2 regions of the Simiduia sp. 21SJ11W-1 genome follow, and region 1 is predicted to be linked to the other one. Evidence: predicted binding sites of a transcription regulator. Region 1 holds the regulator's gene; the other holds the start of a gene.
What was found. The regulator FliA, encoded in region 1, starts transcription of late flagellar genes. The targets are predictions, from matches to a motif close to TAAAGTTATNNNNNNNNCGGCCGATANCC.

Region 1 (16,152 bases):
CACGCCCTGAATAAACTTGGCGCTCTCATCATTGCCAACATTGGGCGCTGTTTCTATTTCAGATTGCCTGAGGTACACCACTTCGGCCACGCTATCTACCAAGATGCCTACCACGTGGTTATCTGCCTCAATAATCACAATGCGCGTGTTGTCGTTTATCTCGCCCGACTCCAGGCCAAACCGGTGACGGGTATCGATAACGGTTACCACATTGCCGCGCAAGTTGATGATGCCCAAAACATAGGAAGGCGCACCGGGCACAGGGGCAATTTCCGAGTAACGCAGTACTTCTTGCACCTGCATTACGTTAATGCCGTAGGTTTCACCGGCTAATTTGAAGGTTACCCACTGGAGTATGGGATCTTCACTGGATTTGGTTTTGGTAGAACTCGTGGCCATTCTCAATTCCTCAGGCTAAGCAGCGTCAAAATATTAGCGACGGCCCTTTTAATATAGATTAAAGCAGCTTCTATGCCAGTCGGACTGGCACTAATTCAACCCCGGTGATTCTTGTCTGATGCCGCCAGCATTTGCCCCATATTGGCAACGTCTATCAGGGCGCACATATGGGCCTTGATGGTGCCCGCAAGCCACGGGCGCTGGCCGCGGCTTGCGCGCCATTTCACGTCGTCTGGATCTAGCGATTTAGGCTGCTGTACGGAATCTACCGCCAGCCCCCAATCCAACCCGTGAATAGACACCACATATTTGGCTGTTTCCAAGAATTCCGGGTTGTAGCGCTCGGGCATCACAAACAAGGCGGTGTTGACCGTTTTAATTCGCCCCACGGGGGTAGGCTGCAAGCCCATCAGCCATTTTGCCTGCCCAAACAAGGGCGTTAGCTCATCGGTAATAGGCTGGATTTGGCCAAGTGCCACCAAGGGCACAGCCAAGGTGAGGCCATAAACCTTAAACAGCAGCACATCAAAACGCTCTTGCGCCCACTGGGGCCGGCCATTTTCGTGCCATTGGGTATCTGCAAGTAGCGCCTGCTCAATGTGAGGCTCAACCTCAAGCTGCGGCTCAGCAGGCGGCGCCTCAACCGGCGCTGGTTTACTAGGGGTTAGCTGCGGCGCGGGCGTTACTGGCACCACCTCGGGTTCTTGCGGCACCGTTTTCAGCCCAGCAGGCGCAGACTGGGGGCGCGCGCTGCTTAACAGGCGGTTGAGGCGCTCGCGATCAACCTCTGCCAAGTCTCGCTCTTGCTTAACCGCCCAAGCATCTTGTGCAGGGGTGGGTTGCACAGGCGCAGGCCCCTGACTGTTGGCTGTACCGCCGGTTGTTGATGATAGATCTGGCTGATACCGGCTCTGGCCAGATGCGCTTGCAGTAAATCCGTGCCCAGCGTGCCTCAGTGGCCGTTCAGGTGCTGCCTGCTCCGGCTTGTCATCCGCCATTGGCGCATCTGCAGGTGTGGGCTTTGATTGCGGCTCTGGCTGACTATCGCGCCCAGATTGCGTGGTGGCCTCTGCTGGGGGCTGCGCTATCGCATTGGGCTCAGCCTTTGGGGCAGGCTTTGGTTCCGATGCTTGGGTTGGTTCAGGCTCTTTTTCTATTGCAGGCTGTTGCTCTAATGCAGGCGCTTGTTCTAATGCAGGCGCTTGTTCTAATGCCGGCTCCGGCGCTTTAAACGCCGGGGCTGAAGCCGCCCGAAGCTCGGCCTCTGGCAGTGGCGCCTCTTGCACCCCCTGTTCTGCAAGATCAACAACAAGCGCATCACCGGTGACTGCTGCACCTGCAATGGGCTCAAGGTTAACAGCCGGACTGGTATCCAGTTGGGTTGGCGGTGCTGTTCGAGATTCAGAAGCCTGCTCTTGATTCACTTGGGGCTCTTCGGGGGCTGAGGGCTCTTTACTAGCTGAGGGCTCTTTATCCGCTGAGGGCTCTTTACCCGCTGAGGGCTCTTCATGCGCTGAGGGCTCCTTATGCTCTGAGGGCTCTTTACGGGCTGGCGCCAGATCAAGCTCAGGGGTTATATCTTGCTGGGGGGCGCTGGCTGCTGGCGCGCCAGGGCCTGTGCTCTGATCAATCAGCCCACTGCCAGTCGCATTTTCTGTGGGGTTGGCCGCAGGCGGTTCTTCGGCGCTTTGATGGGCTGTTGTTTTCGAGTCTATTACTGATTCCAGGTCAAATTCTGCTGCGGATTCAGATAAAGCCTGCGCGCCTGATGCAGGCCCGAGTTCAGATTTACGCGCCAGTGCATCTTTGCTTGTGGTTTCAGCATCAACACCAGACTTTTGTGGGTCTAGCGGCTCTAGCGTCTCTTGTGGCTCTTCCAGCAGTTCAGCCAGATAGTCAGCCACGGAATTTTGCGCAGCCCCCATGCTCACGACACCTGCTCCAGAGAGCCTGCGTTCAGGCCTTGTAGCCACTTAACACACTGGCGATAGGCATCCACGCCGTGGCTGTCGTTGGAGAACTGGTGTGGAAAAAGCCCCGCCTTGCTGGCATCGCGAAACTTAGTATCTACCGGTATGCGCCCCGGGAATACGTCATCGCCGTAATGGTTGCGCAAGTGGCGAAGGCTGGCCACAGAGGCCTGGGTTCTGCGATCGTACATGGTGGGAATAATGGAGAAACCCACAGACTTGTTGCGCGAGCGCGACATCATGGCCAGCGTGTGGGTCATGCGCTCCAGGCCTTTTAGCGCCAGGAATTCCGTTTGCACCGGAATAACCAGCTTATCGCAGGCGGCCAGGGCGTTAACAAGTAATATACCCAGCAATGGCGGGCTATCAATTATTGCAACATCAACTGTTTGCTGGATCAACTTTAAGGCTTTGCCAACCACCAACCCCATACCATCGCGGCCAATGGCCTGGCGTTCAAGCGTGGCAAGCGCCGTTGAAGCTGGCAGCAGCGCCACATTGTCCATAGACGTGCTCACCTGCAGCGCCTGAACGGCCGCTGCGGCCAGGGTGTCTTTTTGCTGGAACAGGGCGTATGTGCCCTGCTCTTGTTGATCGGGATCATAGCCAAAATAACTGGACAGTGAGCCGTGCGGATCTAAATCAACCAGCAATACCCGCTTGCCCTGCTCTCCTAACAAGCCTGCAAGCGATACCGCTGTGGTGGTTTTTCCTACCCCACCTTTTTGATTTGCTACACTCCAGATTTCCACGCTTTAATCACCGTTTCGTCAATTTTATGACACTAAATATTTAGCTCCGCATGCCTTGCGTTCAGTTATTTTGCTCTTGCTCTTGTGCTTGTTCCAGCCGCGCCGGATCACTGGTAAATAAAATGCCGCCGCTTTCAAGCTTGATAGCCTGTAGGCCGCGCCTTGTGGTTAGGTGCCCTTCCTCTGAAGGCCCTGAATTGGCCGGTGCACCAGCGCCATTGTCACCTTCTGCCGTTGCGGGCTGCAGGTCATCATTATTTGGCGATGCATTATCCGTGCCTGATAAATCCTTTGGCAGGATTTGGGCTCCAGGGTTTGTAAAGTCACCCTTGCCGGAAAAATCATCGAGTGCATCGATCAGGCTTTTTTCTGGCCGCGCCAGGCTCGATTTGGCGATCATCAGCGATACCCGGCGATTTTGTGCACGGCCTGCCTCTGTGCTGTTGTCGGCTATGGGCCGGTGCTCACCGTAACCTACGGCAGACAGCCTGTCGGGTGCAATGTTTTGCTGCTGGAGCAGTTTCACTACTGCACTGGCTCTTGCGGCTGAAAGTTCCCAGTTGCTGGGGAAGCGGTCTGTGCGAATGGGCTGGTCATCCGTATAGCCCTCAACCTGAATGGGGTTTTCGGCGCCGGTTAAGTGTTTGGCAATTTCCGCAAAAATTAATTGCGCATCGCGGCTTGGGTCGGCACTGGCAGAGCCAAACAACACATTGCTGTTAAGGGCGATTTCCAACCAGTATTCATTACTTTTAATATCTACCAGATCTCGCTCAATTAAATCTGAAAGCGCTGTGCGCAGGTTTTCTGCCATGTGTGGCAAATCTGTGTCTTGCTGAAAGGCACCATCGCCCTGCTCTTCACCGGTTTTTGGTGATTGGGTGTCTATAACTGACGGGTCGCTACTTAAACTGGGCTGCCCTACCTGAATGGGGTTGATTGTTTGAGACTGGAACTTGAATGTGCTCACTAAGGTATCTGAAAGCACGCGGTATTTGGTTTCCGATACCTGCGATACGGAATACATCACAACAAAAAACGCAAACAGTAGCGTGATGAAATCCGCGTAAGACACCAGCCAACGCTCGTGGTTTACTGCCAGTTGGGCCGGGCGTCTGCGAGGCATGTGACGTTGCGCCCTTACACCACATAGCCATTGAGTTTCATCTCAATGGCGCGGGGGTTTTCACCCTCGGCGATGGCAACAATGCCCTCGAGCAGCAGCTCGCGGTAACGGCTTTGCTCCTGCACACACATGGCAAGTTTATTGGCGATGGGTATCAGCAACAGGTTCGCCAGAGCTACTCCGTATATCGTGGCCACAAAGGCCACCGCAATGCCGGGGCCCAATTGCGAGGGGTCGGCAAGGTTTTGCATCACGGAAATCAGGCCCATTACCGCACCCAGAATACCAATAGTGGGCGCATAACCGCCCATGCTTTCATAAAATTTAACGGCGTCTACATCTCGCCCTTCAAGTAGAATCAGGTCGTTTTCCAATACCCGCCGGATATCTTCAGGCTCTGCGCCATCCACCAGCAGTTGCAGGCCTTTTCGTGAAAAGCTGTCGCGCTCTGTTTCAGATAGTGACTCCAACCCCAGTAAACCTTCTTTTCTGGCAGCCAAAGCCCACTTCACCACGCGCCTTACGCCTTCGCCAAAGGGCGTGGGGGGCGGGCTAAGCACCCAGGGCAACAAGCGCAATGAACGCGCCAAGCGCGCCTTGGGGGTTTGTAAAATGGCGGCCCCTACTGTGCCACCAATCACAATAATTGCCGCAGGGCCGTTGAGCAGGCTTGTCCAGGTGCCGCCCTCCAGAAAGTTTCCGCCAAGTAATGCAGCAAACCCTATGATCACGCCAATGATTGAGAGCACATCCATACTAGAGCTCCTCTACCATCAACTGGCTCATTTCACGCAGTTTCACCACACGGTCTGAAAGGCCTTCTCGCACCACGGCCTGGGGCATGCCGTAGATAACACAGCTGGCTTCATCTTGCGTCCATACCCGTGCGCCTGCGCGCTTCAGTAATTTCGCGCCGTCTTTACCGTCGCTGCCCATGCCCGTGAGCACTATGCCAAGCACCGTATCGCCGCGCACCTTTGCCGCACTGGCAAAGGTAATATCAACACAGGGTTTATAATTTACCCGATCATCGCCCTCGATAATTTGCACAGATCTGCCGGCGGGCGATTCCAGAATCATTTGCTTGCCCCCTGGCGCAAGCAGTGCAAGGCCCGGGCGCATTACATCACCTGTGGCTGCCTCTTTTACCGATATTTCGCACTGCTTATCTAACCGCTCTGCAAATGCGCGGGTAAAATTTTCCGGCATGTGGAGCACCAGTAAAATGGGCACAGGAAAGCTTGCCGGCAGCCGCTTTAACACATCGGTAATCGCCAGCGGGCCTCCGGTTGAAGCGCCGATCACCACCAACTTTATGCGGCCCTTAAGGGGTACCTGGGGCTTGGCCGCGGGCACAGCAGGCACAGGCGCCTGGTTTTTTGGCCGAGCGATGGCAATGATCTTTTGATAGAGTTTTTGCTTGAGGGTTTCAGAATCGCTTGAGACTTCCGAAAAATTCTTTGGCAAAAAATCAACTGCACCTGCCTCAAGGGCATCAAGGGTGGTGCGCGCACCTTCATAGGTGAGCGATGAAAACATCAAAATAGGTGTTGGGCGATCGCGCATGATTTGGCGCACGGCAGTGACGCCGTCCATCATGGGCATTTCGTAATCCATTGTGATGACATCGGGCTTTAAGGCATTGGCCTTCTCTATAGCCTCGCGCCCATTGGCGGCAACACCCACCACCGTTAACTGCGCATGGGCACCAATAATTTCTTTCAGGCGCTGCTGAAAGAAATTGGAATCGTCAACAATAAGTACTTTGATGGTCATAGGTGGCCACCCACAACCGGGCGGGCGTTTATAGGAATGGACTCTGTCTCAACTGCCAACCCCCACATGGTTTACCTTTTCTGGCCGGCGTACCGTTTCAGCATGCTCGGCACATCAAGAATCAAGGCGATGGTGCCATCCCCTGTGATGGTGGCGCCTGCCATGCCGGGTGTACCCTGCAGCATTTTACCCAGCGGCTTGATAACCACTTCTTCTTGGCCAATAAGCTGATCCACCACAAAACCTACCCGCTGCGTGCCTACGTTTACAATCACCACATGGGCCTCTTTAAGCTGTTCGCGCTTGCCGCCTTTTATTAGCCAGCGCTTGAGGTGGAAAACCGGCACGGCTTTTTCACGCACGGTTACGCACTCCTGGCCGTCTACCACGTTAATGCGCGTAAGATCCATGTGGAATATTTCGTTCACGCTAACCAGTGGCAAGGCGAAAGTTTGCTTGCCAAGCATAATCATCAAAGTTGGCATAATCGCTAGCGTGAGCGGCACCTTGATAATGATACGGGTGCCTTCATTCAGCTTTGATTGAATCTCTATCGAGCCGTTTAACTGGGTGATTTTGGTTTTCACCACATCCATGCCCACACCGCGGCCAGACACATCGGAAATTTCGGTTTTGGTGGAAAAACCCGGTGCAAAAATGAGCGCGAAGGCTTCGGGATCTGAAAGACGCTGGGCGGCGTCTTCATCCAGAATGCCCTTTTCCACGGCCTTTTCGCGCAGTTTTTCCGGGTCCATACCGCCGCCGTCATCAGTGATAGACAACAGAATATGATCGCCCTCTTGCTCGGCGGCGAGTATCACTTTACCTACCCGGGGCTTGCCCTTGGATTCGCGCACATCGGGCAACTCAATACCGTGATCTACCGAGTTGCGCACCAGGTGCACAAGCGGATCTGCCAGTGCCTCAACCAGGTTTTTATCCAGGTCTGTTTCTTCGCCTTGCAGTTCAAGGTTGATGTCTTTCTTAAGGGTGCGCGCCAAATCGCGTACCACCCGTGGGAAGCGCCCGAATACTTTCTTAATGGGCTGCATGCGGGTTTTCATCACCGAGGTTTGTAAATCCGCGGTGACCACATCCAGATTGCTGACCGCCTTGCTGAGCGCTTCATCGTTGGTGTTAAGCCCCAAACGTACAAGCCGGTTACGTACCAACACAAGTTCGCCCACCATGTTCATGATGTCATCCAGGCGCTGGGTATCTACCCGTACGGTTGTTTCCGCTGCCGGTGGCGGTGCTACATCTTTGGCAGCAGGCTTTGCCACAAGGGTTGCGGGCCCGGTAGCTGGTTTGGCAGCAGGTGCAGCTTTTGCCGGTTCCGGCTTGGGGCTTGGGGCTGGCGCTTGAGGCTTGGCCGCAGGCGCAGGTTTTGGTGCGGCCGGGCTAGCACTCGCGGCTGCCGCTGCGGCTTCCGCTGCAGTTGGCCCTTTACCTTTGCCGTGCAACTCATCCAGCAGCGCTTCAAATTCATCATCGGTAATCAGCTCGCCCGAGCCACCGCCAGCAGACGGTGCAGGCGCAGCCGGAGCAGGCGCTTTACCCGGCCCTTTTCCCTTACCGTGCAGCTGGTCCAGCAATGCATCAAATTCATCTTCGGTTATTTCATCACCCGAGGCAGAGGCCTGTGTGGGTGCAGGCGCGGGCGCAGCCTTCACGCTCGGGCCTTTGCCCTGCCCGTGCAACTCATCGAGCAGCGCTTCAAATTCATCGTCGGTTATATCGTCGCCACCACCGACAGCCGGGGCTGCCTGCGGCGCTGCAGCGGCAGCCGTGCCGGGCGGGTCGATTGCATCGAGCAACTCATTGAATTCGGCATCGGTAATGTCTTCACCGGGCGCGCCCTTGGTGGTTTCAGCGCTTGGCTCCGGGGCCTGCGCTTGCGGCGCGGGGGCTGCTGGCTCTGGTGCCGGATCGTTTAAATCTTCAAGGTTTACCAGCCGCTCTAGCTGATGAATCAAATCGGCGCTGGCAGGCGTTGGGGATTCGCGCTGCTGTACTTGATCAAACTGCAGATTTACGGCATCGAGCGCCTGTAACACGACGTCCATTAACTCTGGGGTAACCGCGCGTTTACCGGTGCGCAGTATGTCGAACAGGTTTTCGGTGACGTGGCAGCAATCTACCATGGCGCCAAGCTGCAGGAAGCCCGCACCGCCTTTTACGGTATGGAATCCACGGAATATAGCGTTTAGCAGATCTTTATCATCTGGCTGACGCTCCAGCTCAACGAGCTGTTCCGACAATTTTTCCAATATCTCCCCTGCTTCCACCAGGAAGTCTTGCAAGATATCTTCGTCATCGCCAAAACCCATTCAGCGCTCCTTAAACTGGCAGCCGTAACTCATCAAAAGCCGAGACTGGACAACAAATCGTCCACGTCGTCTTGGCCTGAAACCACATCTTCGCGCTTGTCGGCATGAATTTGTGGACCTTCGCCTACGGAACCTTTCGGCTCTTTGGCATCTATGTTATCGACGGGCTTTTGAATTCCTGTAATTTCTTCTACTTGCGCGGCAATGCGCATTAAATCCACCAGGCTGCCTTCTACCTCGGCAACGAGGTCCATCACCTTTTTGAGTACCTGGCCTGTGAGATCCTGATAGCCCTGTTCAAGAATGATGTCTTGCAAATTGGCGTTCAACGCACCGGCCCCGGTTTCCATTTGATCCAGAAAGGTTTCAATGCGGTGGTATAAATCCCTGAAGTCGTCTGCACTCAGTTCGCGTCGAATCAGCGCCTGCCACTGCGCCTTTAAGGCGCGGGCTTCGTTGCCTAGATCCATGGCTATCGGGGCCGAGGCCTCTACCTTATCCATGGTTTTATTGGCCGCATCCTGGGTAAGACGCAGCACATAATTGAGGCGATCGCTCGCATCTGTGAGGCTTTCATCCTGTGAAATGGGCGAATCGATATTGAAACTTCTGATTGCCGTATGCAGGCCGCGGGTAAGCTTGCCTACATTATTGAACAGGTGACGGTCGCGGCTTGCGATAATTTGCTCGATGAGCTGGGAGGCCTCGTCGAACTTATCGCCCTCAAGCTTTTCGATGAGCACTTTTGCACAATCGCGTAACTCAGCCACAAATTCCTGATTGGCCTTCTGGTCCACTTGGCTTTCCATGGGCACCCTTGATACTGTCTGTGTTATCCCACACGCTCAAAAATCTTGTCGATCTTCTCTTTGAGTACCTGTGCAGTGAAGGGTTTAACCACATAGCCACTGACACCCGCCTGGGCCGCTTCGATGATTTGGTCGCGCTTGGCCTCAGCGGTAACCATCAGTACAGGTAGCGATGCCAGCTTTTCATCGGCCCGCACTTGCTTTAGCAGTTCTATGCCGGTCATGCCCGGCATGTTCCAGTCTGTTACCAGGAAATCGAAGTCGCCGGCCTTAAGCATCGGCAGCGCTGTTGCTCCATCGTCGGCTTCCTGTGTATTGCTAAACCCCAGGTCGCGCAACAGGTTCTTGATGATGCGTCTCATGGTCGAGAAGTCATCAACAATCAGGATTTTCATGTTTTTGTCCAAAGCAACCTCCGTCGTAACTGCCGGACTCCGTTAATCTTCAGTCTAGTAGCTGGAATACTACTAGCCAGTTTTAGTCATAAAATTGGTCAATTAATTGCCGGCTGATCTATTCGCCCGCCGACGTCCAGCCGGAGAGCTTGGCCTTAAGCCTAGCAGCCGCCTGCGAATGTATTTGTGATACGCGCGATTCACTCACGCCCAGCACCTGGCCTATCTCCTTGAGGTTCAGCTCTTCGTCGTAATAAAGCGATAACACCAGTTGTTCCCTTTCGGGCAATTGGGTTATCGCCCGCGCCAGCGATTGCTTTAATGCATCGCGCTCGAAGGCATCTGTGGGGGCCTCAAGGCCAATGGTGGCGGGCTTGGTGGGGCCTGCATCGTCGTCTGTGGCCGATTCTTCATAGCTGAACAGGCGCGCACTGGTGGTGTCTTGCAAGATGGCGCGATATTCTTCAAGCGTCATCTCCAGGGCTTCGGCTATTTCTTTTTCGCCGGCTTCACGGCCAAGGCGGGCCTCCAGCTCGCCAATGGCCTGGGTAATTTTGCGGGCATTTCTGTGAACAGATCTTGGAACCCAGTCACCCTTGCGGGTTTCATCCATGATGGCGCCGCGAATGCGAATGCCGGCATAGGTTTCAAAGCTTGCGCCCTTTGAGGCGTCAAACTTCTGCGAGGCCTCTATCAGGCCGATCATGCCGGCCTGGATCAAATCTTCTACGAGCACACTGGCAGGCATGCGTAGCATCAAATGGTAGGCAATACGTTTAACCAGCGGCGCATAGTCTTCAATGCGGATCTGCTCACCAGATTGTCGGCTGGTCTGGTCATACATGGCTAATCCTTCTACTGCGGCCATTATTAGGCACCTACTTCGGGGCTTTCCAGCAGGCGTTCCACAAAGAACTCCAGGTTTCCTGTGGCGGCCTTCGGCAAGGGCCATTGCGCCACCCGCTCGGCCAGGGCGCGTATGGCACTTGAGGCCTTGGCTTGCGGCGCGTATTCCACCAGTGCGCGCTGGTGCTGAACGGCCTTGCGCACGCTTTCATCGAAGGGAATAGCCCCCTCGAATTGCAGCGCCACATCCAGAAATTTATCGCACACCTGCTGTAAGCGATGGACAAGCTTTTTGCCCTCCGTCGATGTGCGGGTCATGTTGGCCACCACCCTGAAACGCTGCATGCCGGCATCTTTGTGGAGCAGCTTAATGAGCGCGTAGGCATCGGTAACCGACGACGGTTCATCACACACCACCACCAGCGCCTCGTTGGCCGCGCGCACAAAACTCACCACGGTATCGCTAATGCCGGCGGCGGTATCTATTACCAACACATCCAGCTGGTCTGAGATATCGCTGAAAGCGCGAATTAAGGCGCCATGCTGTTGACGGCTCAAGCTCGCCATTTGTTGCACGCCAGAAGACGCAGGCACTATGCGAATGCCGCCCGGGCCCTTGATCAGTACATCGCGCAGGCTGCAATCACCCGACAGCACATCGGCCAGGGTTTTCTCGGCTCGAATGCCCAGTAGCACATCCACGTTAGCCAGGCCCAGGTCGGCATCGAGCAACATGACGCGCCGGCCCAGCTGGGCCAGTGCAATACTCATATTGACGGATATGTTGCTTTTGCCAACGCCGCCTTTGCCGCCGGTTACGGCGATCACTTGAACTGGATGGTGGCCCATGCGTGCTCCCACAATAAAACCTGCATTGATTATAGTTGCTCGGCCTGAACCTGCAGGCCGGCTTTAGCGGCTTGCACTCCAACGCCATAAGAACCCACGGGAACCGGGTTTTTGGCGGCTTTGGCCACCAGTTGATGCCCCTTGGCAACCTGGATATCTGCCGGTATTTCCTGGCCATCGGTGGTGTAGGCCAACGGCAAGCGATGTGCCAACAACATGCCCATGGCTTCACCGAGCGACGGCGTTTCATCCAATTTGGTAAGCACCGTGGCAACCGGGTGGGCCGCGCCGTATGCGTGGCAGCTGGCTTTCAGCATTTGCGCCTGGCTGTTTGCCGCCAACACCAGCAAGCTGTTTACCTTGCCGGCCTCGCGCAGCTGCGCAAGCTGCTGCTTCAGACGCGGGTCGCCATGGCGCAGGCCTGCGGTATCAATAAGCACCAGGCGCTTGTGGCTCAGGTTCACCAGTATTTGTTCAAGCGACTCGCCTTCCCCTACCACTTTTACCGGCACCTTAAGCAAACGGCCAAGCGAGGTAATTTGCTCATGGGCGGCCAGGCGGAAGTTATCTGTGGTTACCAGCGCAAGGGATTGTGGGCCGTGGGCCAATACATGGCGCACGGCTAATTTTGCAAGGGTTGTGGTCTTGCCCACGCCTGTAGGGCCCACAAAGGCATAAACGCCACCATTGGCCACCACATCGCGCCCGGCTGTTGGCAACCTTTGGGATAACAAGGCCAAAGCCTCGGCCCAGGCCTTATCGGGCGCGTGATCGCCATCTACCGCCGCGGCTATGCGCTCACATTGAAAGGCCGGCAAGCCCAGCCCTGCAAGCTTGTGCACTACCGGGTTATTAGACAAGGAGCCTGCGCGATTTGATTGATCTAATTGCTGTTTTAACAGCGTGCGCATTTCGCTCAGCTCCGCATGCAAGCGGGCCATTTCATTTGCCTGCAAGGTTTGTGCGGGCGTGGGCTCGGCATTTGGCGCAACGCCAGACTTGGCGCTCGGCTGAGCGGTGTATTGCGGTTTGTCAGGCGTGGCCTTGCGGGCCTGCTCGCGCGTAAGTTGTGAGGCCCACACATCATCAGCGCCCACATTGCTACTGGCGCCCGCACGCTGCGGGGCCTCGCGGGCCTGATTTGCCAGCATCCGCTGGCGTGCAGCTTCGATTTCAGCTGCAAGCTCCGGGCCGGTTTTACCACCAAAAAGCTTTTGGCTGATATCTTTCGGGCGCGGGTTTGATTGTGGCAGCGCCGCGTGCTGAGTGGTTTGCGCGCTGTGCGCCAGCGCATCAGATACGGCATCTTGGTGCTGCCACGCGTTATCGCTGTTTAAGGGGAACGCTGCTTCAGCCTCGGCTTTTTGCGCGGCAAATGCCTGCTGATCATCGGGCACTCGGCCCTCGGCCTCTACCGTGGCCATCAGCTCTATGCCGTCTGGGTGCCTGCGGGTAGATAAAATAATGGCATCCGGCCCCAATTGTTCGCGGGCGATATCCAACGCTCTGCGCATATTCGCTGCCACAATCTTTTTGATGGCCATGTGTATCTCCTGAGGTTAGGCAGTGGCTAAGCGCCCACGCTGCCTACAATGGTGATCTGTTTATTGGCGGGTATCTCGTTGTAGGCGAGCACCACCATATCGGGCACAAACGCGCGCACGAAGCGAGCCAGTTGGTAGCGGATCTGGCCAGACACCAGCAATATCGCCGGCGCGCCTGAGCCCTCTTGTTGATGGGCCACCTGCTGCACCGATTCGCGCAGCTTTTCGGCCAGGCCCGGTTCTATTACCGGGCCACCATCGCCACTTTTCTGACTCTGCTGATAGGTCTTCAGCAATATTTGTTCCAAGCTTGGGTCTAGGGTGAAAACGGGGATGTCTGTGTCGTTACCCACCAGCCCCTGCACAATTTGCCGCGCAATGGCCTGGCGCACCGCAGTCATCAACATGACGGGATCTTGACTCTTGTCGCTGTTAGCGGCGATTGCCTCGGCAATGCTGCGCATGTCTTTAATAGACACATTCTCTTGCAACAGCAGCTGCAGCACTTTGAGCAGGGTTTTTAAGCTCACACTTTCCGGCACCAAATGTTCGGCAAGCTTGGGTGAGGTTTTGCCCAGCATGTCTACCAGCTGCTGCACATCTTCAAGGCCCAGCAATTCGCTCACATGCTGGCTGAGAATCTGGTTCAAATGGGTGGCCACCACCGTTGAGGCATCTACCACTGTGTAGCCGAGCGTTTGCGCATGGTCGCGCTCGGTTTTTTTGATCCAAACCGAGGGCAAGCCGAAGGCCGGATCTTTTGCGGCAATGCCCTCTATGTCGCCAAACACCTGGCCCGGGTTAATGGCGAGGTCGCGATCCGGGTGCACTTCTTCTTCGGCCACGGCAACGCCCATCAGGGTGACGCGATACTGATTGGGGAGCAGATCCAGGTTGTCGCGAATGTGTACCGTTGGCACCAAAAAGCCCACTTCTTGCGACATTTTTTTACGCACCCCACGAATGCGCCCAAGCAATTCACCACCCTGGGTTTTATCAACCATGGGGATTAACCGGTAGCCCACTTCCAGGCCGATGACATCCACGGGCTTTACGTCATCCCAGCTCACCTCTACGGGCTCTGGCGCGCGCTGGTGCTCGAGCGCTGCCTGGGCTTCAGTGCCCGGCTGGCCGGGTTTTGCGTCTTTAGGAGCTTTGACTTTTGGCGTATCGCCCTCGGCCTCTGAAACCAGCTCGCCCTGTGAGCGCAGTTTATGGATATACCAGGCAAGGCCACCGGCAACCGTGGCAAGGCCCAAAAAGGCCACATGGGGCATACCGGGAATTACGCCCATGATAAACAGCACCCCGGCAGACACCGCCAGTGCCTTGGGCGAGTCAAACATCTGGCGCCTGATCTGTTGGCTCATGTCTTCGGATGTATTCACCCGGGTAACCAGAATCGCGGCGGAGGTTGACAACAACAGCGATGGAATTTGCGCCACCAGGCCATCACCAATGGTGAGCAAAATGTATTTTTGCATGGCATCTTGAAATTCGAGATTGTGTTGCGCCATGCCCACAATCAAGCCGCCAATGACGTTAATTAACAAAATGAGAATGCCCGCCACGGCATCGCCACGCACAAATTTACTGGCACCGTCCATAGCGCCGTAGAAATCTGCCTCACTGGCCACTTCGGTGCGGCGCAGCTTGGCCTCTTCCTGATTGATTAGGCCTGCATTCAAATCGGCATCGATGGCCATTTGTTTGCCCGGCATGGCATCGAGGGTGAACCTTGCACTGACTTCCGAGATGCGCCCGGCACCCTTGGTAACCACCACGAAGTTGATGATCATCAAGATCAGAAACACCACCAGACCCACAGCGTAGTTACCGCCAATCACCACTTCACCGAAGGCCTGGATCACCTTGCCTGCGGCATCCCCCCCCTCATGGCCATGCAGTAAAACTACCCGGGTAGAGGCGACATTAAGTGCCAGGCGCAGCAAGGTGGCCAGCAATAAAATGGTGGGGAAAACCGCAAAATCCAGTGGCCGCAAGGCATACACGCCCACCAGCAGCACTACGATGGAGAGCGCAATATTAAAAGAGAAAAACACATCCAGCAGGAACGCCGGAATGGGTAAGGTCATCATGCCGAGCAACATGAGCAGCAGCAAAGGAATGCCAAGATTCCCCCGCCCCATGTGCGACATATTACTGACGATTTGCTGGCGATCTAAGCTCGCTAGGCTGCTGAATCCCGGTAAGGCCATAACGCTTTTTTGACACTCCCCTCGTAATAGAGGGGTTATCGCAAAAAGCGTACCTAAACCGCTATGGGTGGATTATTTATTTAACCGCGCCAGTGTTTTGCCATGCAGCCTGCTCACAAACAGGAAATTTTCCGTTTCTGCAGCCCCGGTTGTGGTGAAAAACCGCCCACTGGGATCTTGCAATTGCTCGAGTACCCGGCCGTTGACATCCATTTTAACCACCATGCCGTAGTGTTGGGCCTTGGGCCTGATGGCCGCTGGCAGACGCTGTACCAGTTTGCGCATAAATACCTGCCCTGAGAGTTTATCCAGCAGTTCACTGCGCGGTGACACCAGGCCAAACCAGAAATCGCCCGCAGGCGTTGCGGCAATGTTATCGGGGAAGCCGGGTAAATTGTCTGCAACCAGTGTGCGCTCGACAAGCTCACCCCCGGCCACGCGAAAGCGCCAAATACGGTAGCTTGCAGTTTCAACCACCAGCAGCGTGTCCACGTCCTTAGGGCCAGGGGTTTCACTGGTTATAACTGCGCTTTTGGCCTTAGGCGCAATGGCAATGCCATTGGCAAAGTGTAGGCCGGCTGCCACTAACGAAGTTTGCTTTGATTCAGGATCATAACGAAATACCCGCCCATGGCCACCGTGCTCCATGATGTCGAGCAGGCTTGCCGGGTATGTTCCGCCGTTGGCGCGGGCCGGAAATTTTTGCGAGGAATCGGTGAAATAAATCACCCCCGTAGGGGACACAGCCACATCGTTAACATAGCCCAGCGCTTGGCCGTCTACTCTGGAAACCAAGGCCTCAAAACCTGCGGCGTCGCTGTAGCGATACAAACCGCGATAGGCATCGGCAATGATCAGGCGATCTTGCGCATCCAGGGCAAGGCCCAATGGCCGGCCTTGGGTATTGATTAAAGCCGTAAAGCTCTCGCCAAAATTCTCAGAGCGCAAAATCCAGCCTTCGTGGGTGCTCACATAAAGCCGTGACCGGGAATCAATCACCAGCGCTTCAGGCCCGGTTACTGCCGGGCCATTGGGAAGGCTCAGCGCAAGTGGCGTGGCCGCCTGCAGCTTTTCATTGGGCGCATAGGCATCTACATAACCCTGATTAACAGGCGCCTGCCACGCAACCGGATCAAC
Region 2 (16,152 bases), 1.2 Mb from region 1:
GCAGGTCTAGCCGGTGGCTCTGTCCGGCCCGGCCAGGGTCTCTGAGTGTAGTCGCTCCAACCCCAGCCAATAGCCCAAAAAATTAGCATGCAAGGCTTTGGTGAGTCCTACTTATCTTGAGGGGCCTAAGGTGCCACTTGGGATATTAGTTGCTCGCAAGTTATAAATATTAGTGACTTATACCAAGAATATAATAAATGGTAGTTGATATGGCTCGGCGCGGCGGGGGCAGGCCTTGGTATTTCCTGAAAATTGGCTCCCTATTGGGCGCGCGATTGGCGTAAAATGGCGGCTTTTTACCCGCCAGAGGAATTAGCCCCATGCCCGTAACTGATCAGCCTTGTGATATTGGATTCATTGGCGCCGGCGTGATGGGGAAGAACCTCATCATGAACCTTGTGGATAACGGCTTTCGCGTGATTGCCTTTGACCTTGATCAAACCAAGCTTGAGGCGCTCAGGGCGCAGGATGAAGCCGAGCGTGGCGATGCCAGCCCCCGGGTATTTACCTGCAATTCCTATACAGATTTGCTGGCAAGCCTGAGTGCGCCGCACTTGATTGTGGTTTCTGTTCCTGCTGGCGACCCGGTAGATGATGTGTGCCACAAGCTGATAGATGCAGGCCTGCAGGCCGACGACATTGTAGTAGATACCGGCAACAGCCTCTGGACAGACACCCAGCGCCGTGAAAAAGAGTATGAGGGCAAGTTTATTTTGTTCTCAACGGCGGTATCTGGCGGCGAAGTGGGCGCTCGCTTCGGGCCTTCGCTCATGCCCAGTGGCGACCCCTACGCCTGGACGCGCATCAAACCCCTGTGGGAGGCCATTGCCGCCAAGGTGGACCCCGAAACCGGCAAGCCCATTGAGCGCAAAGCCCCCGGTGAAGTAGTGGCCAAGGGCGAGCCCTGTGCGGCTTACATTGGCCCGAGCGGTTCAGGCCACTATGTAAAGATGGTGCACAACGGCATTGAATATGCCGACATGCAGCTGATATGCGAGGCCTACCAGGTAATGCGCGACGCCCTGGGCATGACCGACACCGAAGTAGCCGCGGTATTCAGGCGCTGGAATGAGGGCCGTTTAAACAGCTACCTGATTGAAATTTCTGCCGAAGTGCTGGATACCCGAGATAGCGAAACCGGCGAGCCGCTGGTAAGCATGATTCTGGATAAGGCCGGCCAGAAGGGCACAGGCCTGTGGACCGCCGTCAGCAGCCTGCAGCTTGGCTGCCCCGCGCCCACCATTTCAGAGGCGGTGTTCGCGCGCTCCATTTCCACCCTGAAAGATCAGCGCGTAAAAGCCGCCCGGCTGCTGGCAGGCCCAGATCAAGCCCTGCCCGATGTGGCCGAGCGCGAAGCCATTATCGAGCAGCTGCACGACGCCCTTTACTGCGCCAAAATCTGTGCCTATGCACAGGGGTTTGACTTGATGAAGACCGCAGCCAGTGAGCAGGAGTGGAGCCTGAACTTTGGTGAAATCGCCAAAATCTGGCGCGCCGGCTGCATTATTCGCGCGGTATTTTTGCAATCCATCGCCGATGCCTACGAGCGCGATGAAGAGCTGGATAATCTCCTGCTGGATGCCTACTTCGCCGAGCAGATCTCAACCTACCAAGCCAACTGGCGCAAAGCCGTGGCAAACGCAAGCCTGTGGGGCGTGCCTGTGGCGGCGTTAAGCTCGGCGTTGAGCTACTATGATGCATACCGCACGGCGGTACTGCCCGCCAACCTGTTGCAGGGCCAGCGCGATTACTTTGGTGCCCACACCTTCGAGCGCACCGATAAACCCCGTGGCAAGAAGTACCATGTTGAGTGGGGGCAGGCCGGTCGCCCTATGGTAAAAATGAAGTAAATCCCTGCCCCGCGGTCATGGCGGGGCCTCGTTCGATCTGGCAGATCGTTTTTTGCAATCCTACATTGGAGGTCGCTCATTCAAGGCCTGACGTTGGTAGCGCTGTTGAACGTGGTGCGGGTGAAAATTTTACGGGTAGCGCGAGCGTTGCCACTTTTCGCGGCCTTGGGCAGTGGTGTGCTCTATGGCCAGGAGTTTTCGCCGCGCGGGTTTCAGGGCGTTGCTGCATCTGAGGCGCACTCTGAAAGCCAGCGCGAAAGTATCCCGCTCTATTACTACCACGATAAACCGCCCTATATCGTTGATCCCTCGAGCCAGCAGGGTGACTATTTTGAATTGGTTAGCCACCTGAACAATGTGCCTGGCGGGTATCACTTTTATCTTGAGTATCTGCCGCGCAATCGCGTGGATCGGAAGCTGTCTCAGGGGCAGCTTGATGGGCCGGTGATCGGCGTTAATCCACTCTGGTTTAAAGACCCGGATGAACAGCGCTACTGGTGGACTTCAGCCATTTTCAACGATCGCGATATATTTGTGTCCAAGGCGCTTCGCCCTTTTGAATTTGTCGATGCAAGCTCGTTGCACGGTAAGCTCGCCTGTCTGGTGTTGGGCAATTACTATGTGGGTGTGAGTGAAGCTGTCTCCGAAGGTGTTTTGCGCCAAATAAAAACAACCCGTGAAGAGGTGGTGCTGGAAATGCTTGATCAGGACCGCTGCGATTTTGGGATTGTGAGTGAATCCTTGTTTCGCTATTGGCAGGCAAGCCATACTGCACCCGGCAGTTTTTACGTCGCCCGTCAGCCACACGATGAATTCCAGCGCCGGATTTTAGTGCCCCGTAGCCGGCTCACCTTGTTCCTCCATTTGCAGCAGGCCCTAGAAGCCTGGCCTGTAACGCAAAATTGATGTCCGCGCACTAATTTTTTGTATAGGTGTCAACCGATGGCCGGATGCGCCGTTGTACCCAATGTTCATTCAACGAATTGGCTTTGGGAGCTGACAATGGAATATTCGAAAATCAAAAAAACTGTGGTGGGGCCGCTGGCTCTGGCGATATTGGGTTGTGGCTTGGTGGCCTGTGGCGGCGGCAGTGCCAGTGGCGAGCCAGATCAACCGGTGGTAGAACCCGCGGCTGAAAACACCAGCCTCACCATCGGTATTACCGATGCCGAAGGCGATTTTATTCAATACGAAGTTGCCGTGGATAGCTTGCAGCTGGTGAATCTTGCCGGCGATGAAATCAGCGTGTTGCCAAACAGCGCCCGTATTGATTTTGCCCAGTACACAGATGTGACAGAAATTTTATCGGTGGCGTCTGTGCCTGTGGGTGTATATACCAAGGCCATAGCAAACCTCAACTTTGCCGACGCCAACATCGTAACGCAGGATGCAGAAGGCAACCTGTTAGCTGCCACCGCGATAGATGCGCAAAACAACCCCCTTGGCGAGGTAAGCGTGGCGATTGACTTGGCAGGCTTTGGTGACGATCGCGGTTTGCGTTTGCGCACGGGCATGCCCGCGCGCTTTACATTGGATTTCGATCTGGACGCCTCCAATGTGGTGGTGACAGATGACGCAGGCACGCCTGAAGATGTGACTGACGACACGGCAACCACCGAGGTGGCCGCTGTGTGGGTGGCCGAACCGCTGCTCGACGCCGCGCGCGATCACCGCATTCGCGGCCTGCTTCAAAGCGTGAATGAAGCAGATGCGAGTATGACTTTGGCTATTCGCCCGTTTCATTTGCGCGATGGCGCCTTTGGTGAAATTACTTTAGCGGTAGCGGAAGATGCCGCCTATGAAATTGATCAGCAAAGTTATAGCGGCGCTGAAGGTTTAACGGCCTTGGCCGCAATGGCGGCAGACACGCCACTTGTTGCTCACGGGCACTTTGTTGAAGCCGATGCGCGTGTGGTGGTGGATACCGTGTATGCGGGCAGCAGTGTGCCCTGGGCTGGCGGTGAGTTTATTAAAGGCGTGGTAACTGCCCGCAGTGGCAATCAAGTGACGGTGCAAGGCGTGCGTTTCACACCGGATGACATGTCTGTTGAAGTGAGCCCGGAGTTGATGTTCACTTTAACAGACAGCACAAACATCTCCCGCCCAGGCGCGATGGATATGCTCGACAGCTCGGCGGTCAGCATCGGCCAGCGCGTGCGCGTGTATGACGAGGTTGCCGGTGACGGCGTGCAGGCTAGCCATGTGGGCCTGCTGAAAAATCAATTGCGGGCAAAAGTCACAGAGGTGAGCAATGGCATACTGGTTTCCGAGTTGTCGCTGTTCAATGGCCGCAGGCCCGCCGCCTACCAATGGGTTGATAGCGAAGCAGATGCCGCGCTGTATCGCATTTACGAGAACGGTTTGCCGCACACGCTGGCAGCCGGTGATTACCTGAAAGCGCGCGGCTGGGTTACGCCCTACGATTTCAGTGCTAGTGCCGCCATTAACCCCTGGGATTTTGAAGCCACCACATTGATTGATTTACAGGTGGCTAACCGGGGTGCGGGTTTGCACCTCTCGTGGGATAAGGCGTCTTCCGGGCTGTTGGAATCCAGTGCTGAATCCATTGCACTAAGTGTGACTGAGAGCGATAAAGGCCTGGTGAGCTTTGCCGGCTTTCGCGAGCCATTGGCGGGCACAGAGCGGTTGACCATTGCACCTGCAGGCGCTCCCAATGCGCTGTATTCGCTGGTGGTGAAAGGCAGCGAATCGGTGCAGGTATTTCTAAACTTTGCCGAATTCAGCAGCGCCCTCAATGAACAGGCCACAGCCGGGTTACAGCTTGCACGCCTAAGTGCCAGCGGCCGCTGGGAGCCAGAAACCGACACTTTTACTGCCGCGCGCCTGGTGGTTGTGGTGGCTGGGCCCGATGCATAAAGCGCAGGCTTTAGCCTGTAGCTCCCAAGTGCTGCAGGCTTTTCTGTTCAAATAGTTCGCCCACTACTTTGCATAGGCCCTCAACATAAGTTGAGGGCCTTTTGTATTGGCCCCTGTAAAAACTCCGCGTTTCGCCCGCACAGGTTGATTGAGCCGCCATGATGGGCTTTGCCGCTTAAATTTTCGGATCTCACGCCGATAGCGTCTAAGCTGCTATAGCAAGGTGGCCTGCCGATGGGCAGCTGACAAAATGTTGAGGAGGCTAGGGTGCGTAAAACAGGCCCAGTGACCGGGCGCAATGTACCGGTTCAACCAGGAAAAGAGATCATCAGCGCTACCAATACCAAGGGGGTGCTCACCTACTGTAACGATTACTTCTGTGAAATCGCCCAATATGAACGCGATGAATTAATAGGTCAGGCGCACAATATTATCCGCCACCCGGATATGCCCCAGGCGGCGTTTGAAGGCCTGTGGAGCACCTTGAAAAGCGGCCGCCCGTGGATGGGTGCTGTAGTAAATCGTTGCAAAAATGGCGATCACTATTGGGTGGATGCCTATGTGACGCCGCTTAAAGAACATGGCCAGATAGTGGGCTACGAATCCGTTCGCGTGGCACTGCCGGAGCCGGCAAGGGCACGGGCAGAACAGGCCTATGGGCGCCTGCGCGCAGGTAAAGACGCGGTGCCTGCCTCAAAAGTGCTGTGGGATAAGTTTTCGGCCGCGGTGTGCGCGGGCAGTTTGGTGACCGTAGCTTTATGGGTGCTGCTCGGCGTTATGGGCCAGCTGAGCCTGAGTGCAGCACTTGTTGAATTGGCCATAGGCGTGGGGTTTGGTTGCCTGCTGCATTGGTTTAGTGAATCGCGTATTAGTGATGCGCTTGCGGCCGCCAAGGCCGAATTAGACGACCCGCTCGCCACTTACGTTTATACCGGGAAAACCCATTCTGCCGGAACTATTGAGCTTGCCTTTCTGGCCAAGCAGGCAAGGCTGAACACTGCATTGCTGCGATTTGGCGAGGCCTCGAAAGAGCTACTTAGTAAAGCCCAGGTAGCGCAAAATCAGGCCAATAGCAGCAATCAAGGCATGGAAAAACAGCAGAGCGAAACCAGCCGGGTGAGTGCCGCCATCAGAGACATGGTGTCGCAAATTCATTCAGTGGCCCAAGGGGCCGGTGAAACATCAGAGTTAACGTCAAGCGCATTAACCCAGGTGGCTGATGGCCGCCAAGTGTTAAATACCGCAGACGGCGCCATCAAAGATCTCACCAATATGGTGAGCAGCCTGGAAGCGGTAATGGCGCGCCTGACGGAAGATAGCGGGAAAATTGCCTCTGTTGTTGATGTAATTCGTGGCATTGCCGAGCAAACCAATTTGCTTGCTTTAAATGCAGCTATTGAGGCTGCGCGCGCAGGTGAACAGGGCCGCGGTTTTGCCGTGGTGGCCGATGAAGTACGGACACTGGCGCAGCGCACTCAGGAATCTACGCAGCACATCCAGGAGATTATTGCGAACTTGGGTGCAGCTACCACAGATGCCGCAACCAACATGGAAGAGTGCTCACGCTTTGCAGATTCAAGTTTAACCGAGATGCGAAACGTGGGTGAGGCACTGGGGACTATCAGTGAATCGGTGGCTATTATTAACCGCAATGCCAGTGAAATTGCATCGTCTGCCAAGCGTCAATCTGAAATGGCAGTGGCCATAGACGATAACACGCAAACCATTGAGTCTATTTCCAAAACCACACGTGAAGAAACTGTCAGTACCTCGCAGGTGTGTGGCGAGCTGGAAACCTTAGCGCAACACCAGTTTTTGCTGATCGAGCGCTTTGGTGCGTAATGTGTAGATGCGTGATTTCAAAGAATGTAGTTGGAAGGTAGATTGTTATCTGCCACAAAGGGCAGGCTTTTCTAAAACTGGGGCCTTGAAGTTTTACTTACATAAATTTGCTAGGTAGCCAGCCAAAGATGAGGTTGTTTAGCAATAGGTGAACGTTGTGTGGTTGAGCACTCTGCAAAGTTTAAGGCAGCGGTAGCAGGCGCCGCCAAAATCTGGTGCTTTTTTGGCTGCTTGAACGCAATATTCACAGCCTGGCTACCTAAGGTTGTAATCAAGGCGAAGTATCCACGTCGATCATAAAAGAGGTCAGTGCGGGTTTTAGTGCGCTAAGCCCTGATTGATAGTCCTGCCAGGAAACATCATAGGTGGCTACGCTAAATGCAAAGGGCTTAAGTGCACTGTTATTTTTCAAGGCTACAGTGCGCAGGCTTGCCAACCGATTAATTTCTTCTGCGGGGCTTTCAAGCCCTCGCACGGAAAACCAGATACGATCGATGTAGGGTGCGGCGGCAATGGTTTCGCTCATGGCTGTTGAAAGCTCGGGTACAGGCCCTTTTGCTTGCGCGAGCAAAGGTTTCAAGCCTAAAAATCCCTTGCCTGAGTAGCCTGCAATAAAGCCGAAGCTTGTGGCATCCCGTAACGCCTTGCCACTGGGTGTGTGCCCTTCAAACCTCTGGTGCAGGTAGCGCAAAAGGCCCGGAGAAAAAGAAACCAGCCGCAGCCAGGAGGCACCCCCTGTAGCCGTGGGTGCCTTGTGCCTTTCAATAGCTACGTACTTTTTCAATATTGGCAGCAATAGGTCCGGGTAGCGCTTACAGCTGTCGTTGGCATAATCCGTGAGCTGGCATTTGCGTGGGGATTTCAGATCCAGATAAATGATGTGCTTCTCATGAAAGCCTTGTTGCACCACAAAATCCAGAATATTCACCAGCGAATTTTCCAACAGATACTGGTATGCGGGGCTACCGGGTGCGATGGCATCCCAGTCTGGGGTGTCGTGCATTACCACTGCGCATGTGTCGCCAAGGGCTCTGCACAAAGGGTGATTTTCAGGTGGCACCTGCACATCAATTTCAACGGCATCTATCTGATAAAAGCGAAAAGATTTATCGATTAGTTGTTCTACCGGCAGCGCGTAGGCGGCCTTGAGCGGCCAATGGTTGCCGCGCACCTGCACGGTGCTCTCGGATTCAAACACATTCATGGGGTATTGCCGAAAGGCACCGGCGCCGTGCCCAACCACTTCCAGCGGCGCGTGAACCTCTGGGTGGCCGGCGTGAAACTGCTGAATATCGAACAGGCGTGACGCCAGGTCGCGTTCGTGAATCCGGGCGGGGCTTACCAGGTTGGCGCAACCGGTGAGCAGCGCAAGCAGAATGCAGGCGCAAAACCACCTGCTGATGTGTTCTTCCATGATGTTCAAGGCCGGGGCCGCTCCAAGTGAAAGCCCGCATATTACGCATGCAAACTTTTGCAGTGCAACCCTTAAGGTTGATTGAAAGTGTCTCGCCAGATCGAAACCAATCGCCTTGCAGCTAGGAGCTGCACCCTAGGGTGTTGCAGGTCAGCAATGTTGGGAGCTGATGGGCGCAAAGATTTCAGGCCAGGCCGTGATCAGGCCAGGCCTTGATCAGGCGGCAGAGGCGTTGCTAGTACAAAATAAAAAGGCCGCGCAAAAACGGCGGCCTTTTTAACTGCTAGCCGGGATTTATTTTAAACCCAGTACCGATTTGCCCTGTTCAAATACGATGTCTACTGGAATGCCCGCGGCTGTGAGCTTATTCAGCTCGGCCTGCAGGTCTGCACCCATTTGGCCTTTCTCTTCAATCAGCTTCACTACGCCTTCATAGTCGCCATTGCCCTGTAGGGTAAGCAGCAGGTTGGAGAGGTTGTTCACCGCCTTGTTCATGGCTTCAAATTCCACCCGGTAACGGCCGTCGTCATCAATGCTGAAGGCGCCTGCATCGCGGAAATAATTAAAGCGCACCATGTTGGCTTTGCCGTGGGCGGAAGTGGCGCCGAAGCGTACCGAGCGGAAGATACCCGCGAGGAAAGTGACGTAGTTGTCCATTAACTCGCCTTCGGCGATTTGGTCACGCTTGTAAAGCTCAGAAATCATGTACAGGCCCAGTACGTCGGCCTTGCCTTCTTCCATGGAGGAGGCGGTTTCTTTCAGTGCCGAGCGCACCAGGCCTTTGCCATTGATAGTATTTTTAATGCCCAGGCCGTGGGCCACTTCGTGGAACATGGTGTTGGCAAAAAAGGCATCGAAAGTGATGTGCTGCTGTTGGTCTTTGGCAATCAGTTGCTCTGCTATGGGCACCAGAATTTTGTCGAACTTGGCTTGCATGGCGTTCTTTAATTGCAAGCGGCGCGTGCCTTTTTCCAGTTGTACCTGCTCATCGTTGGGCAGATTGATGGCGATGGTTTTCGAGCCCGCATTGGAGTGGCCCGCGTAGTAGACCACATCGTAGGCGTTCAGGTCGGCATCTGTGCCGGGTGTTTCGGTTTTGTAGGCTTCATCCACCGGCAAGTTGGCCTGCAGCTCTGGCAGGAAGGCCGCGTAGTGCGCCAGCTTCTCGCTCCATGCCTGATCTTTGATCAGCACGTAGGACTCATAGGCTGCGCGGTAGCCAAATAGCTGGTCTTCATAGGTTTCAATGGCACCAATCACCAGTTCTACCGGGTTGGTTTTCATGTCCATCCAGGCCATGTCTGAGGGCTGGTAGTCATCGGTTTCGATGGCGTGGGCGCGCATGTTCAAGTAGTTTTTGAACTCGGCGTTGTCGGCAAGCTTGGCGGCCTCGCGCAGCAACTTGGCTGCGCGGGTAAGCTGTTCGGAAAATTTCTTGCTGTAGGGCACCACCAATAGCTGGCCCTCCGGGCCCCGCTCAACCATAGAGTAGAGCTCAAGATCGCGGGTGGTGTTGAGCATGACTTCGTGCTCGGCGCGCCATTGCTCATATTCGGTTTTGGTCATGTCTGCCGGGTAAAATTGCGCACCTTTGGGTTTATCGGCAATACCCTTGAGAAATGGCGCGTCACCTGCCAGCCGATCCCAGGGGCCGTAATTAATTTCTGCAAACCGGCGAGTGGGCTGATCACTGATGGCATTCAGCAGGGCTTGCTTGTTGCCGTAGGCCTGTGCCCAGAACAAATCATCCATGATTTTGCTGGCATCAATGAGCAGGCTAATCATCTGGCGCTGGTTGCTGGACAAATGGCTGAGGTCGGCGGTGAGCGTATAGTTGGCGTAGATATCGAAACGATCTTTGCTTATTGCAGCCAGGGTGTGTGGATCTTTCGCTTGCTGGGTGTTTTTGGGAGCGTCGGTTTTTTGCCCGCAGCTGGCGAGCAGGGTGGCGGCACAGAAGGTTGCCGCAAGGGTTAGAGCGCGCATGGTGGCCTCGCTAAATGCTATGAATGTGATTACAGAAACCTGTGGCCAGTAGGACGAATGGCGCACAGGTGTTCGCAAGAGAGATTTGAGTGGGTTAGTCGGGCGCGCCTTTAAACTCTTCGGCATCTTTGGCCGCCTTGGCCGCGATGGCCTTTTCAAGATCAATGCCTGAACGGTTAGCCAGTGCCAGCAGGTAAAAAAAGGTTTCAGTAATGCCCGCCTCAATACGCTCGCGGCTTTGGGGCAGTCGCCCGAGGGTGATGGATTCTTCCTCGGTGATCCACTGGTAGTGCTGCAATATTTTGCTGGCGCTCACAGACACTGCGGAAGCCAGGTTCTTTGGCGTGTGGAAAACCTGCCAATCGTTGTCTTCGCAGAGGTCGTTGTATTGCTTGATAATTTGCTTCAAATCCATGGCCTGGCCTTTTGTATCAAGTGGTTGGGCGGCGAGTAGATCGCTTGTTATGGTTATCTGCAGTGTGGCGCTCGCGTGTAATTAGTGGCTGGCCTATGATGCTGGCCCGTTGCTAATTCGGCCTGCTTTATGTGGCCTGGTGCGGCGCGTTGCAGCCGGTATCAGCCTAGCATTTTGGGCGCTTCAACAAAACCTGTAAACCTGCTGTGCGTCACAGCCTGCCCGCGCCATCGGGCCTAAACCTCAAAGCCTGCCACCACTTGATCCAGCTCCCTGCTGCGGGCAAATACAGACTTGGCGTTTTCGGCCACTTGCTCGGCACCGTTTACCAGCTCTGCCGAGGCGTGGCTTACTTGGCCTACCGCGTTTTCAATGTTGCTGGCGGTAGTGGCTTGTTCTTTGGCGGCCGCGGCCACCTGCCCAATCACCGCAGCCATCGCCTTGATGGCGGTGGTTACCTCGTCCAGTTCTTTGCCGGTTTTACGGGTTTGTTCTTCACTTTTACCAGCCTGCGAGGAGGACTGCTCCATCACACTTACGGCATTGGCGGCGCCTGCTTGCAGGCTTTGGATCGACTTGTGAATTTCCTGGGTGGCTTCCTGGGTGCGGCTGGCAAGTGTGCGCACCTCATCAGCCACTACCGCAAAGCCCCGGCCCTGTTCACCGGCGCGAGCGGCTTCAATGGCTGCATTGAGTGCCAGTAAATTGGTTTGTTCAGCAATGCCGCGAATGGCATCTATCACCGAGGAGATGTCTTGTACCCTGTTGGAAAGTTCACTGATTTCACCGGCTGCTGCGGTGATGTTTGTAGCCAGTTCGCGGCTGGCATCGGCAGAGAGCAGTGAGCTTGCCGAGCAGTTCTCAGAGGCGCCTACGGCTTGCTTGGCGCGCAGAGCGGCATCTTCACACAGTCGCAATACACTTTGGGCGGATTCACTTGAGTGCCCAACATCAGTCAGTACGCGGGCAATTTGCTGTTGCTGGCTATCACCGGATTGGCGCGTGGCTTGGGAAACCTTATCCAGGGATTCCGCTGTGTTATTCAGCAGGGTTGATTCGTTGGCAATGGCTTTTACCTGTTTTTGCAGTGATTGCATGGCATCGTTTAACCCGTGAATGGCTTCACTGAGTTCATCGCTTGAACTGGGTTTTAGCAGTACGTTGAGTTTGCCATCTCTGAGTGAATGGGCTGCATCAAGAATGCTTTTTATGGACGCGCGGGTATTGAGCTGAAAGCTGATCAGTAAATAGAGTGCGCACAGGGTTAATGCCGCGTAAATGGTGAGCACCATGAACTGTTGAGTGGCGGCGTTGTTGCGTGCATAGCGCGCCCGCTCTGTAAACAGCTGAAAAACCTGTTCATACAATTCGCCCTGAGCTGTGATTACTGAGGTGCCCAAAGCGAAATAGTCGGCTGCAGAAATGGTGGGGATTGCCGGTTTTAGCAGTTGTGCATCGGTTAGCTCAACAAATTTCTCAAGTGCAGAAAGCGTATTGTTAGCGGGCCCGTCCAGCGTTTGGCTTAAGGTTTTGTCGGTGGCGATCAGTGCCTCTTTCGCCCCTTTAATCTTTTGCTGCATTTGAGACAGCCGCTCTACATAGCCAGATACTTCAATAAAGATCTCGGGTGTAAAACTGCCTTTGGCGGCCACACCGGCACCTCTCCCACGCAGTTTGCCGGTGATTTCGGCAATTTCAGGCAATTCATACACAAACAGATTCATTGATAAGTAGGTGGTGAGCTGTTGATCAAGAATCAGCCCGCTTTTGGTGGCGATGCCGTCTATTACTGCATTAACTTGGGCTACAAATTTTGAGTGCTGAGTGAAGACTTCGTCTGGGTTACTGGCTCGGTTAATGGTGCCAGCAAAGGTGCGAAACCGTTGTTGTAAATCGGCAAGGTTTTCTGCGGCCTGGTCGAAACCCAGAGTTTTTGCTTAGTCAATGGCCGCGGTGTATAGGCTGTTGAGCTGTTGGCGCTTGGCGGTAATTTTATTGGCGCCATCACCATTGGGGTTGCCCAGCCAGCTTGCCGTTAAACCACGATGTTACGCAGTGTTTATGCGAATGGGGTGCAGGGTGTAAATCAATTTTGCCCCGGTGAGCTTTGTATCCCAAGCGGTGATGTTAGCTCTGAAGCTGCCCACTATCTCGACGGTGGCATAAATCATGGGTAACAACAGCAGTGCCAGAATAACGGAAAACTTGTGGCTAAGCTTGAGATTGCCAATGACCTGCTGGCCAAGGTAGAAAATATTCATGCAATAATCCCTTCGTACATGCTTTGGCGTTTTGAGTGAATGTGCTGGGGTGGCTTCAATACACCTGCCCGCAGGCAGCCGGCACCTTAAGTGTTTAAGAGCCTTTGTTTGCCAGGAAAGTGTAGTCGGTTTGGCTGAGCGGAAAGGGTATTTAGTGGGTGGCTGCAGCTTGACTTGCTAGCCGCATATAAAGAAATGAAATTAAAGTGAATTTTCTTAATGTTTTTTCTAAAGCGTTAATGTGAAGGTTGGTTGCGGCGCCTGGTTAGCTAAGGCTCGCAGCTAGCCAAGCCCAGGGGTTTACCGAGCCGCGGCCAATAAAAAAGCCGCGTGAATACGCGGCTTTGGGAAACGCAACCAGGGGCTTAGCCTGCAGTCATGCGCTCTTTGTAGGCGCGAACGGCCTCGTTGAAGTTGGCGGCTACCGTTTCCATTTCGCCAATCATGGCGTTGTGGCGGCTGGCATTGCCTTTAACACACTCAATGTAGCTATTGGCAGCATCGAGGTAGGCTTTTACATCGTTTTTGGCCTTGATCATTTGCGCCGTTACGGCACTGGCGGGGTCTGGCAGCTCGGGTGCCGCCGGTTTGTCGCAAGCAAAGGTTGCGCCAGAAAACAAGGCAGCAGTGACTAAAAGTGCAAAAACATTCTTCAAGATGGCTCTCCAATCCGGATGGGTATTTGATTAGACGAAGGCCACTATAGTGAGCAGGTGATTTTTTGGCCAATACCGTTTTCGAATGGTTTTTAAAAAATCTATGCGCTGGTTGGCATTTTTATGAAGAAAAGGCAGATAATGCCCAGTTGATATGCCATGGCTCATAGCGAGGTGGCAGAATTGGGCCGAAGGGCAGCGCCTGTGTGTGAATGACCCATTCAGGGTGCCAAATTGCGCGGTATCAGTACAAATAAAAAAACGGAGTAGAGAGAAGGTATGAATCATCTAGAAGCGGTACGCAAAACAGGGTTTTTTGGGGTAGTGGGGTTGATGGGGTTACTGGGTGCCGGCAGTGCACTGGCAGACAACGCAAAAGCCGAGCAGCTGGTTGCCCAAGGCCTGCAGTGCAGCCAAATAACCACAGCCATTGAGCGCCTGGATTGTTTTGACCGGTTATTTACCAAAGACTCAGGCAAGCTCAGTGCCCAAGCTCAGGGCCAGGCTGCCGCTCAGGCCGCGGCCAGTAAGGCTGCCGTGGCTGCGCCCGCCGATGCCGCCATTGAACAAGCATTCCCCGCCCGTGCAGCTAATGGTAGCGAGGCTAATGGACAGGAGGCGCCCGTGCTGCACGCTACAGTGACTGCCGCTGAGAAAGCCGCCTACGGTAAATACTACCTGACGCTCGATAATGGCCATGTATGGCGTGAAAAAGAGAAATCCCGTTTTCGCTACAAAGCTGGCACCAAAATCCGTATTGAAAAAGGTGCACTGGGCGCGAATAACCTTTATGTGGAGGACAAGGCTGGATTCGCCCGGGTTGAACGCGTCAAATAACCCCTAGGTTACTGTGCAAGGGCCCGAAGGCTGGTAAAATCGCCAGCCTTTAATTGGCCCTATTGTTCTACCCCATCAGGTACCTCCATGACCCTCGCTCGCCAAGTGCTCGCCGTAAACGATGACCTTCCCATTCGCACCCATAAACCCGTGCACAGCGGCAAGGTGCGCTCTGTTTATTGGCTGACCCCCGAAGACAGCCAGCGCCTGATTACCGAGCGCGGCTACAACGTTGCGCCCGATGCCCCCTTGGCGATTATGGTGATCAGCGATCGCATTTCGGCCTTTGATTGCATTTGGCACGCCGAGGGTGATGTGCGCGGTGTGCCCGGAAAGGGGGCGGCGCTGAACGCCATTTCCAACCACTGGTTTGGCTTGTTCAAGGCGCAGGGCTTGGCCGACAGCCACATACTGGATATTCCACACCCTTTGGTGTGGATTGTGCAGAAGGCGCGGCCGGTGATGGTAGAGGCCATTTGCCGGCAATACATCACAGGCTCTATGTGGCGCGCCTACAGCAAAGGCGAGCGTGAGTTTTGCGGTATTCGCCTGCCCGACGGCCTGCAAAAAGATCAAAAGCTCTATGAATTGCTAATTACGCCCTCAACAAAGGGTGTGCTCAAGGGCATTCCGGGAGTGCCCGAGGCCGATGACGTTAACATCAGTCGCGCCAATCTAGAGCAAAATACCAACGCCTTCGGCTTTGCGAGCCTGGACGACATCAATACCTACGAGCGCTTGTTAAAAGAAGGCTTCGGGGTGATCAGCGACGCCTTGGCGGGTATCGATCAGATTTTTGTGGATACCAAATTTGAATTTGGCTACGTAAAAAATGCCGAGGGCCAAGAGCGGCTGATTTACATGGATGAAGTGGGCACGCCCGATTCATCGCGCATTTGGGATGGCAAGGCCTACCGCTCAGGGCAAATCGTTGAAAACTCCAAAGAGGGGTTCCGCCAGTTTTTGCTGAACCACTTCCCAGACCCAGACATACTGCTCAATAAAGACCGCTTCCCGGAGCGCCTGGCGCTGGCGCGCGACAACGCCCTGCCACTTGAGGCGCTCATGGACATTTCACGCACCTACACGGGCATTGCTGAAAAAATTACCGGCCAGCCCATCGCTCTGTCGGCCGACCCGAAAGGCGAAATTATTGAGGTGTTGCACCAGCAGTTCGGGCTTATTCGCTAACAAGTCGCGCGTACAGGGCCTTGGTCTGCTTGAGGTGGGGCCGTTAATTCAACGCTTTGCGGAGGCAAGGATGGATGCACAATGGCTAGAGTGGACGCGTCACAACGTGGCGCGCGGCTGCGATGTGCAGGAGTTACAGGCCATACTGGCGCGGGCAGGCTTCGCGGCCTGTGAAATTACCGAGGCGCTCACCCTGGCCGGTGCCCCCCTGGCCTCGACAGCCACGGCCGATGCCGAGGTGGATTATGTGGCATTGTCGCGCCCAAGCCTTGTGGCTAACCCACAGGCGGTGGGCGCGAGCCCAATTGACGACACCCGCGTGCAGCTTTACCAAATCCCAGACTTTCTGGATGCCGCCCGGTGCGAGGCCATTATGGCCTTGATGGATGCCTGGCTCAGGCCTTCCACGGTGACCACCGGCAGCCTTTACGCGGGGTTTCGCACCAGTCAAACCTGCGATTTGGGCCAAATGAACGATCCGCTTGTGGCTGAGGTGGATGCACGCATTGCCCAGACCCTCGGTATTAATCCCGCTTGGGGCGAGGCCACCCAAGGGCAAAAATACCAGGTAGGCGAGGAGTTCAAGGCCCACACCGATTACTTTCAACCGGCAACCCCTGAATACGCCAAGTTTGCCGGTGCGCGCGGCCAGCGCAGCTGGACCTTCATGATTTACCTGAACAATACCCCGGCCGGCGGTGCAACCCACTTTACCCGCCTGGAGCGCAGCTTTTACCCGCGCCAGGGCAGCGCGCTCATCTGGAATAACCTGCAGCCCACAGGCGCGCCCAACCCTCTTACCGAGCATCACGGTATGCCTGTT

Region 2: the regulator FliA is predicted to act here: its motif matches at 4,903-4,931, upstream of L1F30_RS13270 (PAS domain-containing methyl-accepting chemotaxis protein).

The regions. Positions count from the first base shown of each region.
Region 1 covers NZ_CP090959.1:1,849,676-1,865,827, reverse strand. The annotation lists gene L1F30_RS08235 (chemotaxis protein CheW) at 1-399, opposite strand, end outside; gene L1F30_RS08230 (chemotaxis protein CheW) at 495-2,324, opposite strand; gene L1F30_RS08225 (ParA family protein) at 2,327-3,121, opposite strand; gene motD (flagellar motor protein MotD) at 3,183-4,247, opposite strand; gene L1F30_RS08215 (flagellar motor protein) at 4,262-5,002, opposite strand; gene L1F30_RS08210 (chemotaxis response regulator protein-glutamate methylesterase) at 5,004-6,023, opposite strand; gene L1F30_RS08205 (chemotaxis protein CheA) at 6,095-8,353, opposite strand; gene L1F30_RS08200 (protein phosphatase CheZ) at 8,386-9,162, opposite strand; gene cheY (chemotaxis response regulator CheY) at 9,186-9,569, opposite strand; gene L1F30_RS08190 (RNA polymerase sigma factor FliA) at 9,676-10,425, opposite strand; gene L1F30_RS08185 (MinD/ParA family protein) at 10,428-11,252, opposite strand; gene flhF (flagellar biosynthesis protein FlhF) at 11,282-12,796, opposite strand; gene flhA (flagellar biosynthesis protein FlhA) at 12,823-15,015, opposite strand; gene L1F30_RS08170 (SMP-30/gluconolactonase/LRE family protein) at 15,088-16,152, opposite strand, start outside.
Region 2 covers NZ_CP090959.1:3,025,867-3,042,018, reverse strand. The annotation lists gene gndA (NADP-dependent phosphogluconate dehydrogenase) at 321-1,850, shown strand; gene L1F30_RS13280 (hypothetical protein) at 1,971-2,756, shown strand; gene L1F30_RS13275 (DUF4382 domain-containing protein) at 2,853-4,727, shown strand; gene L1F30_RS13270 (PAS domain-containing methyl-accepting chemotaxis protein) at 4,995-6,569, shown strand; gene L1F30_RS13265 (hypothetical protein) at 6,841-7,992, opposite strand; gene L1F30_RS13260 (Zn-dependent hydrolase) at 8,278-9,969, opposite strand; gene L1F30_RS13255 (hypothetical protein) at 10,064-10,384, opposite strand; gene L1F30_RS13250 (methyl-accepting chemotaxis protein) at 10,621-12,108, opposite strand; gene L1F30_RS13245 (hypothetical protein) at 12,433-12,645, opposite strand; gene L1F30_RS13240 (hypothetical protein) at 13,011-13,301, opposite strand; gene L1F30_RS13235 (hypothetical protein) at 13,581-14,138, shown strand; gene L1F30_RS13230 (phosphoribosylaminoimidazolesuccinocarboxamide synthase) at 14,226-15,329, shown strand; gene L1F30_RS13225 (2OG-Fe(II) oxygenase) at 15,400-16,152, shown strand, end outside.